DNA from 3 places in the Mesorhizobium sp. B2-4-12 genome. Region 2 is predicted to be linked to each of the others. Evidence: predicted binding sites of a transcription regulator. Region 2 holds the regulator's gene; each other region holds the start of a gene.

What was found. The regulator PhoB, encoded in region 2, activates phosphate uptake and scavenging genes when phosphate is short. The targets are predictions, from matches to a motif close to TGTCATNNANCTGTCAT.
Region 1: FJ934_RS06630 (esterase-like activity of phytase family protein) is a predicted target of PhoB. The motif match lies at 1,949-1,965, and genes of this name have one in related genera.
Region 3: FJ934_RS16125 (PhoX family phosphatase) is a predicted target of PhoB. The motif match lies at 2,018-2,034, and genes of this name have one in related genera.

The regions. Positions count from the first base shown of each region.
Region 1 covers NZ_VFVC01000007.1:72,179-76,159, reverse strand. The annotation lists gene FJ934_RS06630 (esterase-like activity of phytase family protein) at 348-1,835, opposite strand; gene FJ934_RS06625 (FAD-dependent oxidoreductase) at 2,117-3,981, shown strand, end outside.
Region 2 covers NZ_VFVC01000010.1:123,192-127,172, forward strand. The annotation lists gene FJ934_RS08990 (ROK family protein) at 147-1,391, shown strand; gene phoB (phosphate regulon transcriptional regulator PhoB) at 1,404-2,093, opposite strand; gene phoU (phosphate signaling complex protein PhoU) at 2,209-2,916, opposite strand; gene pstB (phosphate ABC transporter ATP-binding protein PstB) at 2,942-3,745, opposite strand; gene pstA (phosphate ABC transporter permease PstA) at 3,742-3,981, opposite strand, start outside.
Region 3 covers NZ_VFVC01000025.1:6,563-10,543, forward strand. The annotation lists gene FJ934_RS16125 (PhoX family phosphatase) at 1-1,949, opposite strand, end outside; gene FJ934_RS16130 (hypothetical protein) at 2,227-2,739, shown strand; gene FJ934_RS16135 (response regulator transcription factor) at 2,836-3,498, opposite strand; gene FJ934_RS16140 (sensor histidine kinase) at 3,495-3,981, opposite strand, start outside.

The DNA of each region.
Region 1 (3,981 bases), on a different contig from region 2:
GCTGGCAATTCGGTGAAGACCTGTTTGAACCCGGTTGCGATGATTGCAGATTGAACCGGACAGGTCGATGTGAAGCGTCCAGGCCGTGGTCCAGCCGGTGAAGAGATGGCCGGTCTGGACACTGCCGCCTGAAAAGATACAGCGTCGGCTGGAACTGGCAAGTCCAGGACGGCTTGCCGCCCGGCCCGCGTCCGCGCCGCAAAAGACACGCGCGACCGCACGGCACGTCGGATTGGATTCCATAGCCGGCGTGGTCGAGCCCGTGCCGCCAAGCGAGGCGGAGATGTTGAGTCGGGTCTTTACGACTTGCGGGCGGACGCGCTCGGCGCGCCCGCCCGCATGCGGCATTACTTCTTTGCGAGACCCGGAATTGTGACCTGATAGACCAGGAACATGGTGTCGACATCGGCGCCATCGTCGGCCTTGTAGGATGCGCCGACCTGGAAGCCGTCCTGGGTCAGGAAGTCGTTGTCATTGGCGACGAACAGGAAATAGTCGTCGGGCAGCTTCGGATCGAGCACGCTGGCAAGCGACATTGCTTCCCATTTCTCGGAAAGCTCGTTGCGGTCCTTCGCCCCGCCATTGTGCAGGCCGAAACGGCCGAGCTCGGCAGCGTCGTTGATGTCGATGAACGGCATCAGCTTGGCCGGCGTCACCGACGGATCGAGCACGCCCTTGGGCGCCACCGGCTTGTCGGCGGCATCGAAGGCGCCGCCGGCGATGTCGGTCGCAGCGGAGACATCGACGATGTTGATCCGGCGGTAGAGCGAGGCGTCACCTTTTGCCAGCCCCTGGCCGTTGCCGCTGTCGCGGGCCAGCATCAGGAACGCCGTATCCGACAGTGCCACGATCTCGCTTTGCGCGGCGACCTTGGTCTTGCCCTTGGCATCCTTGAACACCGGCAGCGGCACGACATATTCATGCGCGAGCTTGAGGTGGGCGAGATCGGAGGCGCCATAGACCAACGCCCTGGTGTTCTGCCGCGTCGCAGGGGAATCGCCGCCATCCTGCCTGGGCGCCGACTGCAGCACGGCGATCAGGAACTTGCCGTCCGGCGTCATCGCCATGCCTTCCAGGCCCTGGTTGTTCTGGCGGCCGGTCTCGGGATCCTTCGGATCAGGATCGGCAGCGCCCGGACCTGGATTGTCCGAGGAGAAATTCGGCGCGCCCTTGCGCATCGGCACGAGGGCGGCGGGCGGCTGGGTCGCGGACATCAGGCGGCCTTGCGCCGAGAAGCGGTAGATATTGGGGCCATATTCGTCGGAGATGAACATCGAGCCGTCGGGAAGCCGCACGATCGCCTCGTTGTCGAGGGCGAGCTTGCCGTTGGTAGCGACAGGCAGCATCGGCATGTCGCCGGCGGCCGGGCGCACATCCGACAGCGGATCGAGGCCGGTGGTGTCGGCGCCCTTGTCGTCGGTGAGCAGCATCGTGTCGGCAAGCGTTGCCTTGACGGCGGTCTGCTTCTGGCCGGCGGCGGGTGTCGCGCCCGGCGCGATAGGCGAGAACTCGATCACGACAGTGTTGACACGCGCACGGTAGTCGGTGGTGCCGGCGACGTTGTAGCCGCGATCCGGCAGCAACCAGAGCGAACCCTTGTAGCCGGCGGCGTCACGCGTCCAGCCTGACGTGTCGATCGCCATGCCGGAGCCCGAGCCGAACGTCTCGCCGAGCTTGTCGCGCTGAGCGGCCGGAATGCGGCCGACGCCGACCAGGCCCTTGTTGACGAAGCTGGTGCCGCCGACGGTCGCGGTGTTATCGGCGAGCGCCGGCGTCAGGGCGGTGAACAAGGCCAGCGCGACGGCGAGCCACGCGGTTCGGTGCGGGTGTTTCATGGACAATCCTCTTGTGACAAAGCATGCCGGAGCGGCTGAACGACGAAAACGGAAAGAGGTGCCACATCGATGATGCCGCGCGCGCCTCCCCGGAAGCGATCTAAGGGGTGAACATGATGCTGGCGTGACAGCGGGCGGCGCATCCCTGCCAGCGTTACTTGCACCGATGAAAGGCGGGATAGCGCGAGAGGCTTGACCTGCATCGGGCGCATTCAGCGCACTAGACACTTATGTCCAGTGCGTATATGGTGCCGGCTTCGGACAGATCGGGAGGGAAGGCCTTGAAGCCGCATTATCGCGCAGTGGTCATCGGAGGTGGGGTGGTCGGCGCTTCGGTGCTCTACCATCTGACGCGGTTCGGCTGGCCGGATGTGGCGCTGATTGAGCGTGCCGAGCTGACCGCGGGCTCTACCTGGCACGCCGCGGCCGGTTTCCATGCGCTCAACGCTGATCCCAACGTCGCGGCGCTGCAGGATTACACCATCAACCTCTACCGCGAGATCGAAGCCGAATCCGGCCAGGAAATCGGCCTGCACATGACCGGCGGCGTCAACATCGCCAGCGATCCCGCCCGCTGGGAGTGGCTGAAGTCGGCCTGGGCGGTGTTCCAGTCTGTGGGCATCGAAACCGCGCGGCTGGTGACGCCGGAAGAGATCAAGGAGATCTGCCCGATCGTCGATGTCGCCGGCGTGCTCGGCGGCCTGCACGATTCCAACGAGGGCCATCTCGATCCCTATGGCACGACGCATGCCTATGCGGGCGCCGCCAGGAAGCGCGGTGCCGACGTCATCCTGCGCAACCGTGTGGTCGAGCTGAAGTCTCGCGCCGATGGGCATTGGGACGTCGTCACCGAGCAGGGCACAATCGTCGCCGAGCATGTCGTCAATGCCGGCGGCTTGTGGGCAAAGCGGCTCGGCCGCATGGCCGGTGTCGACCTGCCGGTGACGCCGATGGAGCACCATTATTTCGTCACCGAGGATATTCCCGAGATCGCGGCGCTCGACAGGGAAATCGGCATCGCCGTCGACCTCGACGGCTTCTCCTACCTGCGCCAGGAGCGCAAGGGCGTGCTGCTCGGCGTTTACGAGCAGAATCCGAAGCACTGGAACATGGATGGCGCGCCATGGGACTACGGCATCGAACTGATCCCGGAAGACATAGACCGTATCAGCCCGGAACTCGCCAAGGCGCATGAGCGCTTCCCGTGCCTTGCAACGGCCGGCATCCGCAAATGGGTCAATGGCGCCTTTACCTTCACGCCGGACGGCAATCCGATCGTCGGACCGGTGCGCGGCTTGAAGAACTACTGGGTCGCCTGCGGCGTCATGGCCGGCTTCAGCCAGGGCGGTGGCGTCGGCAAATCGCTGGCCGAATGGATGATTTTCGGCGAGCCGCAGGCCGACATTTTCGGCATGGACATTGCCCGCTACGGCGCTTTCGCCGCCAACCGCGAATATCTCAAGCAGACGACGCGCCAGTTCTATTCGCGCCGTTTCGTCATGACCTTTCCCAATGAGCGGCTGCCAGCCGGCCGGCCCTTGAAGCGCCCCGGCGCCTATGACGGGATGGCTGCCGCGGGCTGCGAATGGACGGCCTCATGGGGGCTGGAAATCCCGGCCTATTTCGCGCCGATGGGGTTTCGCGAGAACACCACGCTCAAACGCTCCAACGCCTTCGACATTGTCGGCGACGAGGCGCTGCAGGTGCGGCGTGCGGCGGGTCTCATCGATATCTCGGCCTACTCGCGGTACGAGATTTCGGGAGCTGGCGCGCAGGCGTGGCTCGACCGGCTACTGGCGTGCAGGTTGCCAAAGGCCGGGCAGGCGCGGCTGGCGCCGATGCTCGGGCCGGACGGGCGCTTGAAGGGCGACCTCACCGTGATCAACTGGGGCGGTGGTGACTATTGGCTGATGGGCTCTTACTACCTGCGCGAATTCCACATGCGCTGGCTCGAGAGCCAGGCGCGAGAGGACGTTACGGTCACCGACATTTCGGACGCCATGAGCGGCTTCCTGCTGACGGGCCCGAATGCGCGCAAGATCCTGGAGCGCACCACGCATCAGGATGTGTCGGCGGCAGCGCTGCCGTTCATGGCCTGCGGCGCGTTCGACATCGGCATGGTGCGTGCACGGGTTGCCCGCCTTTC
Region 2 (3,981 bases):
CTGATGGATTTTGAGGGCCGAGAACTTTTTTCGAGCCCCGCAATAAATAAATGACATCGCCGGCCGCTTCTGCCAGTATTTGATCTGTTGCCGCAGTGTTCGAGGGGCACGACGAGCCGCGGCGACCGGGAGGATATTGGAAAGGCATGTCGGTCGGAATCCGCCACGACGATCTGCGCCGGCGCAACCGCGCAATGGTGATTGCGGCCGTGCGCCGGGCCGGCCAGCCCTCGCGCACCGAAATCGCCGCGACCACCGGCCTCAGCCACTCCACCATATCGGCGATTTCCTCTGATCTGATCGGCGAAGGTACCCTGGCCGAAGGCAAGCCGAGCGAGGCCGGCGCGCTCAAACGCGGCAGGCCGCAGGTCGGGCTTGGCCTCAATCCGGAAGCCGCAACGGTGATGACCGTGGTGCTGTCGCTGAATTTCCTGTCCGTCGCCGTCATCGACTATGCCGGCCAGGTCATATCAGAGGAACAGCGCCGGCTGGATACGCTGACCATGTCGCGCGATGCACTGATCGGCGAATGCGTCGCCATCGTGCGGCGGCGCCTGGAGGATCCCGACCTCGACGTGCGCAGCGTCGCCCGCATCGCGCTGGCGATCCAGGGCATCACCGACACCGATGCCCGGGCAATGCTGTGGTCGCCCATCACGCCGCAGACCGACATCGCCTTCGCCGACATACTCGAAGCCGAGTTCGGCATCCCCGCCACCGTGGAGAATGACTGCAACATGATGGCGGTGGCGCTGCGCTGGCGCGATCCGGAGCGCTACCGCGACGACTTCATCGCCATTCTCCTTTCGCACGGTATCGGCATGGGCCTGGTGCTGAAGGGCGAGCTCTTCACCGGCACCCATTCCTCGGGCGGCGAATTCGGCCATATGATCCATCGGCCAGGCGGCGCGCTCTGCCGCTGCGGGCGGCGCGGCTGCGTCGAAGCCTATGCCGGCAATTACGCCATCTGGCGCAACGCCAGGCAGCTCAGCGAGGACACCGAGCCGGTCGCCGATGTCAGCGACGCGCAGATGCGGGCGCTGGCGGCGACGGCGCGGCAAACGGACGGGCCCGAGCGGGAGGCCTACCGCAGGGCCGGCGAGGCGCTGGGCTACGGCCTCGGCAGCCTGTTCGCGCTGATCGATCCCGCCCCCGTCGCCATGGTCGGCGTCAGCGCCGCCGCCTTCGACCTGATCGAGCCGGCATTGCGCGAGGCCATCGCCCAGACCGCCGGCGGCCAGCACTCGAAATCGATTTCCTTCGACACCGAGCCCAACGAGTTGCCGCTGATCCGCGAGGGCTGCGCCATGCGGGCGCTGACCTTCGTCGACCAGGAGATTTTCGCGCCGGGCATGCAGGCGAAAGCCGGCTCCGGGAAGAACGTGGCCTGAATAAAGTCGCGCTCAATCCTCGCGGATTGCATACCCCGCACCACGAATGGTGCGGATGACGTCGGGCATGCGGCCGTTATTGACCGCCTTGCGCAACCGGCCGACATGCACATCCACCGTGCGCTCGTCGATATAGATCGTCTCCCCCCAAACATTGTCGAGCAGCTGGCTGCGCGAAAACACCCGGCCGGGATGACGCATCATGAATTCGAGCAGGCGGAATTCGGTCGGCCCGAGCCGGATCTCGCTCTTCTTGCGGTAGACGCGATGTGATTCGCGGTCGAGCACGATGTCGCCCACCTTGAGCACGCTGGACAGCACTTCCGGCTTGGCGCGGCGCAGCAGCGCCTTGACCCTGGCCATGAATTCCGGTGTCGAGAACGGCTTGACCAGATAATCGTCGGCGCCGGTCGAAAGGCCGCGCACGCGGTCGCTTTCCTCGCCGCGCGCCGTCAGCATGATGATCGGCAGCCGCTCGGTCTCGGGCCGCATCCTTAGCCGGCGACAGAGTTCGATCCCGGACACCGCCGGCACCATCCAGTCGAGCACCAGGAGGTCGGGGACGTTCTCCTGCAGGCGAATCTCCGCCTCGTCGCCGCGCGGGACCACCTCGACCTGGTAGCCTTCCGATTCCAGATTGTAGCGGAGGAGCACGCCGAGTGGCTCCTCATCCTCCACCACCATGATGCGTGGCGCGATCATCGACTGGTCACCTCTAAGGCAATTCCAGGAAAAGTGTGAAGCGGTTTTCCGTCCGGAATTGCATGGAAACAAGAGAGAGAGCGGTTTTCCGTAAAACGGTGAACCGCTCTGACGATCAAGCCGCCGGCGCCGACATCGCCGTTTCGTCCTGCTTCGGACGATTCGCGGGCAGCTGCGTACCGGTCAGCACATAGTAGGCATTCTCGGCGATGTTGGTCACATGGTCGCCGATGCGCTCGAGATTCTTGGCGCAGAACAACAGATGCGTGCAAGCCGTGATGTTGCGCGGATCCTCCATCATGTAGGTGAGAAGTTCGCGGAACACGGAGGTGTATTTGACGTCGATACGTTCGTCATCGGCGCGCAGCTTGGCAAGGGCCTCGGCATCGTGCGCCGCATACTCCTCGATCACGCCCTGCACCTGGATCAGCACCAGCTGCGCCATGGCGTCGATGGAATGCGACAGGTCGCGCGGCGTGGTGGACAGGCCGACCGTACCGACGCGCTTGGCGATGTTCTTGGCAAGGTCGCCAATGCGTTCGAGGTCACCGGCCATGCGGATCGACCCGACGACATGCCGCAGATCGTCGGCCATCGGCTGGCGCTTGGCGATCAGCGTGATGGCGCGGTCGTCGAGTTCGCGCTGGCGCGCGTCCATGATGACGTCGTCGGAGACAACGCGCTGTGCCAGCGCGTTGTCGGAGTTCAGCAGCGCCTTGGTGGCGCCGCCGACCATCGAGCTGGCGAGATCGCCCATGTCGCTGATCAGCCTGCTGATCTGTCCGAGATCCTCGTCGAAAGAAGCGACTGTGTGTTCGGCCATGATCCTGGTCCTCGTATGCGTGAGATCAGCCGAAGCGGCCGGTGATATAGTCCTGCGTGCGCTTCTCGCGGGGCGATGTGAAGATCTTCTCGGTACGGTCGAACTCGACCAGCTCGCCCAGATACATGAAAGCCGTCTGGCGCGACACGCGCGCCGCCTGCTGCATGTTGTGGGTGACGATGACGATCGTGTAGTCGGCCTGCAGCTCGTCGATCAGCTCCTCGATCTTGGCGGTCGACAGCGGGTCGAGCGCCGAGGCCGGCTCGTCGAGCAGGATGACCTCCGGCTTCACCGCCACGGTACGGGCGATGCAAAGACGCTGCTGCTGGCCGCCCGAAAGGCTGAGCCCGCTGGCGTTGAGCTTGTCCTTGACCTCGGTCCACAGAGCCGCGCGCTTCAGCGCCTGCTCGACACGGCCGTCCATCTCGGCCTTGCTGATCTTCTCATAGAGCCTGACGCCGAACGCGATGTTTTCATAGATCGACATCGGAAACGGCGTCGGCTTCTGGAACACCATGCCGATCTTGGTGCGCAGCAGGTTGAGGTCCTGCGAGCGGTCGAGAATGTTCCGGCCGTCAAGCAGCACCTGACCCTCGGCGCTCTGCCTCGGGTAGAGCTCGTAGATGCGGTTGAAGACGCGCAGCAGCGTCGACTTCCCGCAGCCCGAAGGACCGATGAAGGCGGTGACACTGCGCTCGGGCAGCGACAGGCTGATGTCCTTCAGCGCCTTCGACTGGCCATAGTAGAAATTGAGGTCCTTGACCTCGATCTTGGCCTTTTCCACGGCAGCCTCGGCCACGTTCAAATCGGTGGACAACATCGGTTTCATCTGTCCTCTCTGCGTCCGGTAAGGCTGCGGGCGAAGATGCTCAGCCCGAGAACCGTTAAGGTGATTATGAGTGCGCCGGTCCACGCCAGCTGCTGCCATTCCTCGTAAGGGCTGAGAGCGAACTGGAAGATGGTGACAGGCAGGCTGGCCATCGGCGCGTTGAGATTGCTTGACCAGAACTGGTTGTTGAGCGCGGTGAAGAGCAGCGGCGCCGTCTCGCCGGAGATGCGGGCGAT
Region 3 (3,981 bases), on a different contig from region 2:
ATCGGCATTTCGGGCTTGAAATCGGGCCAGCGTGTCGACGGATCCTCATAGTAGGAGGGGCGGCCAAAGGCTTCCCAGTCTTCGCCGCCGTCGCCCGGATGCTGGACGGCAACGAAGGCGGTCTGGTCGTCGGGCGCAAACAGCGGGCCGCACATTTCGGCGCCGATCGGCACGCGGAAGAACAGTTTCGAGGTCGCGCGCGCCGCGCCTTCGGTGTCGACCGCCCACAGGCCGTCGGTGCGGCCGGTGGCCTTCGGGCCCTGGCCGTCGGTAGCGACCCACAGGCGTCCGGCCGAATCGACCGCGCAATTGTCGGGCATGCCGAACCAGCCATTGGCCGTCGTCGCGGTCGAGAAGGTGGCGCCGACATCGGCGACGGAATGATCGCCGCATTTCAGTAGCACTTCCCACTTGCCCTTGGTGGCGGCGAAATCGCCGTCGCTCTCTGATATCTCGATAATGTGGCCAAAGGCGTTCGCGGCGCGCGGATTGGCGGCATCGACCTGGTCGGCCTTGCGCTTGGAGTTGTTGGTCAGCATGACGTAGACCTTGCCGTTGACGGCATTGGGCTGGATGTCTTCCGGCCGGTCCATCTTGGTTGCGCCGAGCAGGTCGGCCGCGCGGCGCGTTTCGATCAGCACATCGGCCTGGCCGGCAAAGCCGTTTTCGGCCGTCAGCGGGCCTTGGCCGAAGACGATCGGCAGCCATTCCACCGTGCCGTCCTCGGCGAATTTGGCGACATGCAGCGTGCCGTCGTCAAGCAGGTCCTTGTTGGCCGCGCGGTCGCTGGCGTTGAAGGTACCCTTGGTGACGAATTTGTAGACATAGTCGAAGCGCTCGTCGTCGCCGAGATAAAAGACCACGCGGCCGTCCTTGGCGACGATCGATTCGGCGCCCTCATGCTTGAAGCGGCCCATGGCGGTGCGCTTCTTCGGCGTCGAATTCGGATCGTCGACGTCGACCTCGACGACCCAGCCGAAACGGTTCGGCTCGTTCGGCTCCTTGGCGAGGTTGAAGCGGTCGTAATGCGCGCCCCACTCATAGGCGCCTTCCGGGATGCCGAGACGCTTGTAGTTCGCCGCTTCCTTGTGGCCCTCCGGCAGTTCGCCGGAGAAGTAGCCGTGGATGTTCTCCTCGGCCATGACATAGGTGCCCCAGGGCGTGACGCCGCCGGCGCAGTTGTTGACGGTGCCGAGAACCTTCGTGCCGGATGGATCGGCATTGGTCTTGACGCGGTCATGGCCGGCGACCGGTCCGGACAGCGCCATTTCGGTGTTGGAGGTGATGCGGCGGTTCAGCCTGCCGTCGCGCACCACTTGCCATTTGCCCGACACCTTGCGGATCTCGACGATCGTGCCGCCATGTGCCGCCATCTCGACATCGACCTGCTCTTTGCTCAGCGGTGCGACCTCGGCTGCCTTCTTGCCGTCCTTCTCGACGATCTTGACGATGCCGGGGAACATCAGATGCGGGTTGGTGTATTCATGGTTGACCACCAGCAGACCATGCTCGGCGGAGCCCTCGATCGGGATGTAGCCGACATAGTCGTTGTTGTAGCCGAACTGTTTTGCCTGGGCCTCGGCCGACTGTTTGGTCGGATCGAATTCCGGCGAATCGGCTAACAGCGGGTCGCCCCAGCGCAGCAGCACGTCGGCGTCATAGCCCGGCGCGACATGGTGCTTGTCGTCGATGCCGGCCTCGAGTTCGTCGAATTTGAAGGCGGAGCCTTCGGCGGCGCGGGCGTCGTCCGCTGCGATCATGGCCAGCGGACTGACGGTGGCGGCGATCGCCGAGACCGCGAGCGACCCCTTCAGGAAACCCCGGCGCGAGAACCGCGCGGCAATAATCTCGCCCATGGTGCGGTTGTCGGTGGGGTTGATGGCCGGTCCTTCGTTTTCCTCGAGCAGGCTGGTGCGGAATCGGGCGTCGGAGAAGCGCTGTTCGGTCATGCGGGCTTGCCTCTGGCTGTTGGAGTCGCTGGAGCTTGGGTGTCTGTTCGACGCCTTACAGCCGGCTGATCACATTTTCGTGACATCATGCCTGTTCTGGTGCCTGCCTGGTGCAGGTTGTTCATTCGGAATCCCGGACTTTGGTCCAAGCTTGCGCTTGCAAAGGTCCTGGAGGACAAACGCAACGGTCGGAGGCCGCTTCCGGCTACTACGTCTTTCGGCGATGTTGGCTGCAACGTTGAGGGTGGGCGCGCCGGCTCAATCGACGGAGACCAGGATGCGAAGATCGATCACGACCCGCTGTTTCCGGTTGGCGCTCGGATCGGCATCCGCGCTGGCGCTGACCATCGCTCCCTATCACATTGCCTTTCATGGCTTCGCTCCCGGCCTCTACGCTGCCAGCGCACAGGCCGGCAAGGGCGGCGGGAACGGCAACGGTGGTAACGGCGGCAATGGCAACGGCGGGAACGGCGGCAACAGTGGCGGCGGCAACAGCGGGAATGGCAACGGCAACAGCGGGAATAGCGGCAACAATTCAGGTAGTGGTGACGACGGTAGCGGCAATCCAGGATCCGGCACCGGCCAGAACGACCAGGGCGCCAGCAGTCACGTCAATACGGCGACCGGCGACAAGATCGACGTGGATGGCAAGAAGATCACGGTCCAGCATCCGGACGGCATAACGGAAAAGATCGAGAACGGCCGTTTCAGGATGGAAGATGCCCTCGGTCGCACGATCATCGACCGCCGGGTTACGCCGGCCGATATCAGCCGTCTCAAGGCCTTGTGAGGCTGGCCAACAGGCAACGGTCAGTTTCGCATGTCACCTCCGCCGCCCCCGGCGGAGGTGACCTCTTTTTGACCGGCGTCGCGCGGTTTCCCGCAGTTATGAGCGGTTCCTGTCACGGTCGCGAAACTCGCGCATCATGAGGGCCGCTTCCGTGCGGTTTCGCACGTTGAGTTTCGACAGCACCCCGGTCATGTGGTGTTTGACTGTCTTTTCCTGCAGATCCAGCCGCAAGGCAACTTCCTTGTTGCTGAGCCCCTCGGCCACCAGCCGCAGGATTTCCGTCTGCCTCCCGGTGAGTTGCCGCAGGCGGTCTGTCGTGCCGTCGGCCGGCTGCAGGGACTGGAGATCGGAAAGCAGCCGGGCCGACAGCGTCGGCGAAAGATAGCTCTCGCCGGCCGCCACATTGCGCAGGATGTCGGCGAGCGCGCGCGATCCGATACCTTTGAGGACATAGCCGCGCACCCCTGCGTTCAGGGCCTTGGTTACATCGGCATTGGCCTCTGAAACGGTCAGCATGACGATCTTCTGGGCAGGATGGTCGGCCAGGATGTTTGCAACCGCCGCCAGCCCGCCGCCCGGCATGGAGATGTCGAGCAGCAATATGTCGGGCCGCACCGTCGAAGCGAGGCGTTCCGCATCCTGCGCGGTCGCGCCCTCGCCGACCATTTCGAAGCCTCCGATCTCCGACAGGCTGCGCGTCACACCTTCGCGAAAAAGCGGATGATCATCGACAATGGCAATGCGAATAGCGCCAATCATGCTTGCTCCTCGACCGACAAACTGATCACCAACCGCGTGCCTTGCGGCCCGCTCAAGGTCTCGAACTGGCCGCCAATGCTCTCGACCCGTTCCCGCAGGCCGGCGAGCCCCAGCCCCTCCGCCCGCGCCGGATCGAAGCCTGGTCCGCCATCCGAAACTTCCACGAAAAGCCTGCCATTTTTCATCTCGGCACGCACCACCTGATCTTTGCCCTGTCCGTGGCGATAGGCGTTGTTCAGCCCTTCCTGCACGAAACGATAGATACTGATCTTCTCAGAGGCGCCGGGCTCGGGCAAATGGCTAGGCAATGTGAGCGTCACCGAGGTTCCCGTCCGGCGCTCGTGTTCGTTGACGGCCAGCCGCAATATATCCATGGTAGCGGCCGTTTCTATCTGCGGCAGCACGAGACCGGTGCAGATGCCGCGTATTTCGCGCATCGCATCCTCCAGCGTCTTGCGGATCATCGCGACCTCGGTCGAGCGG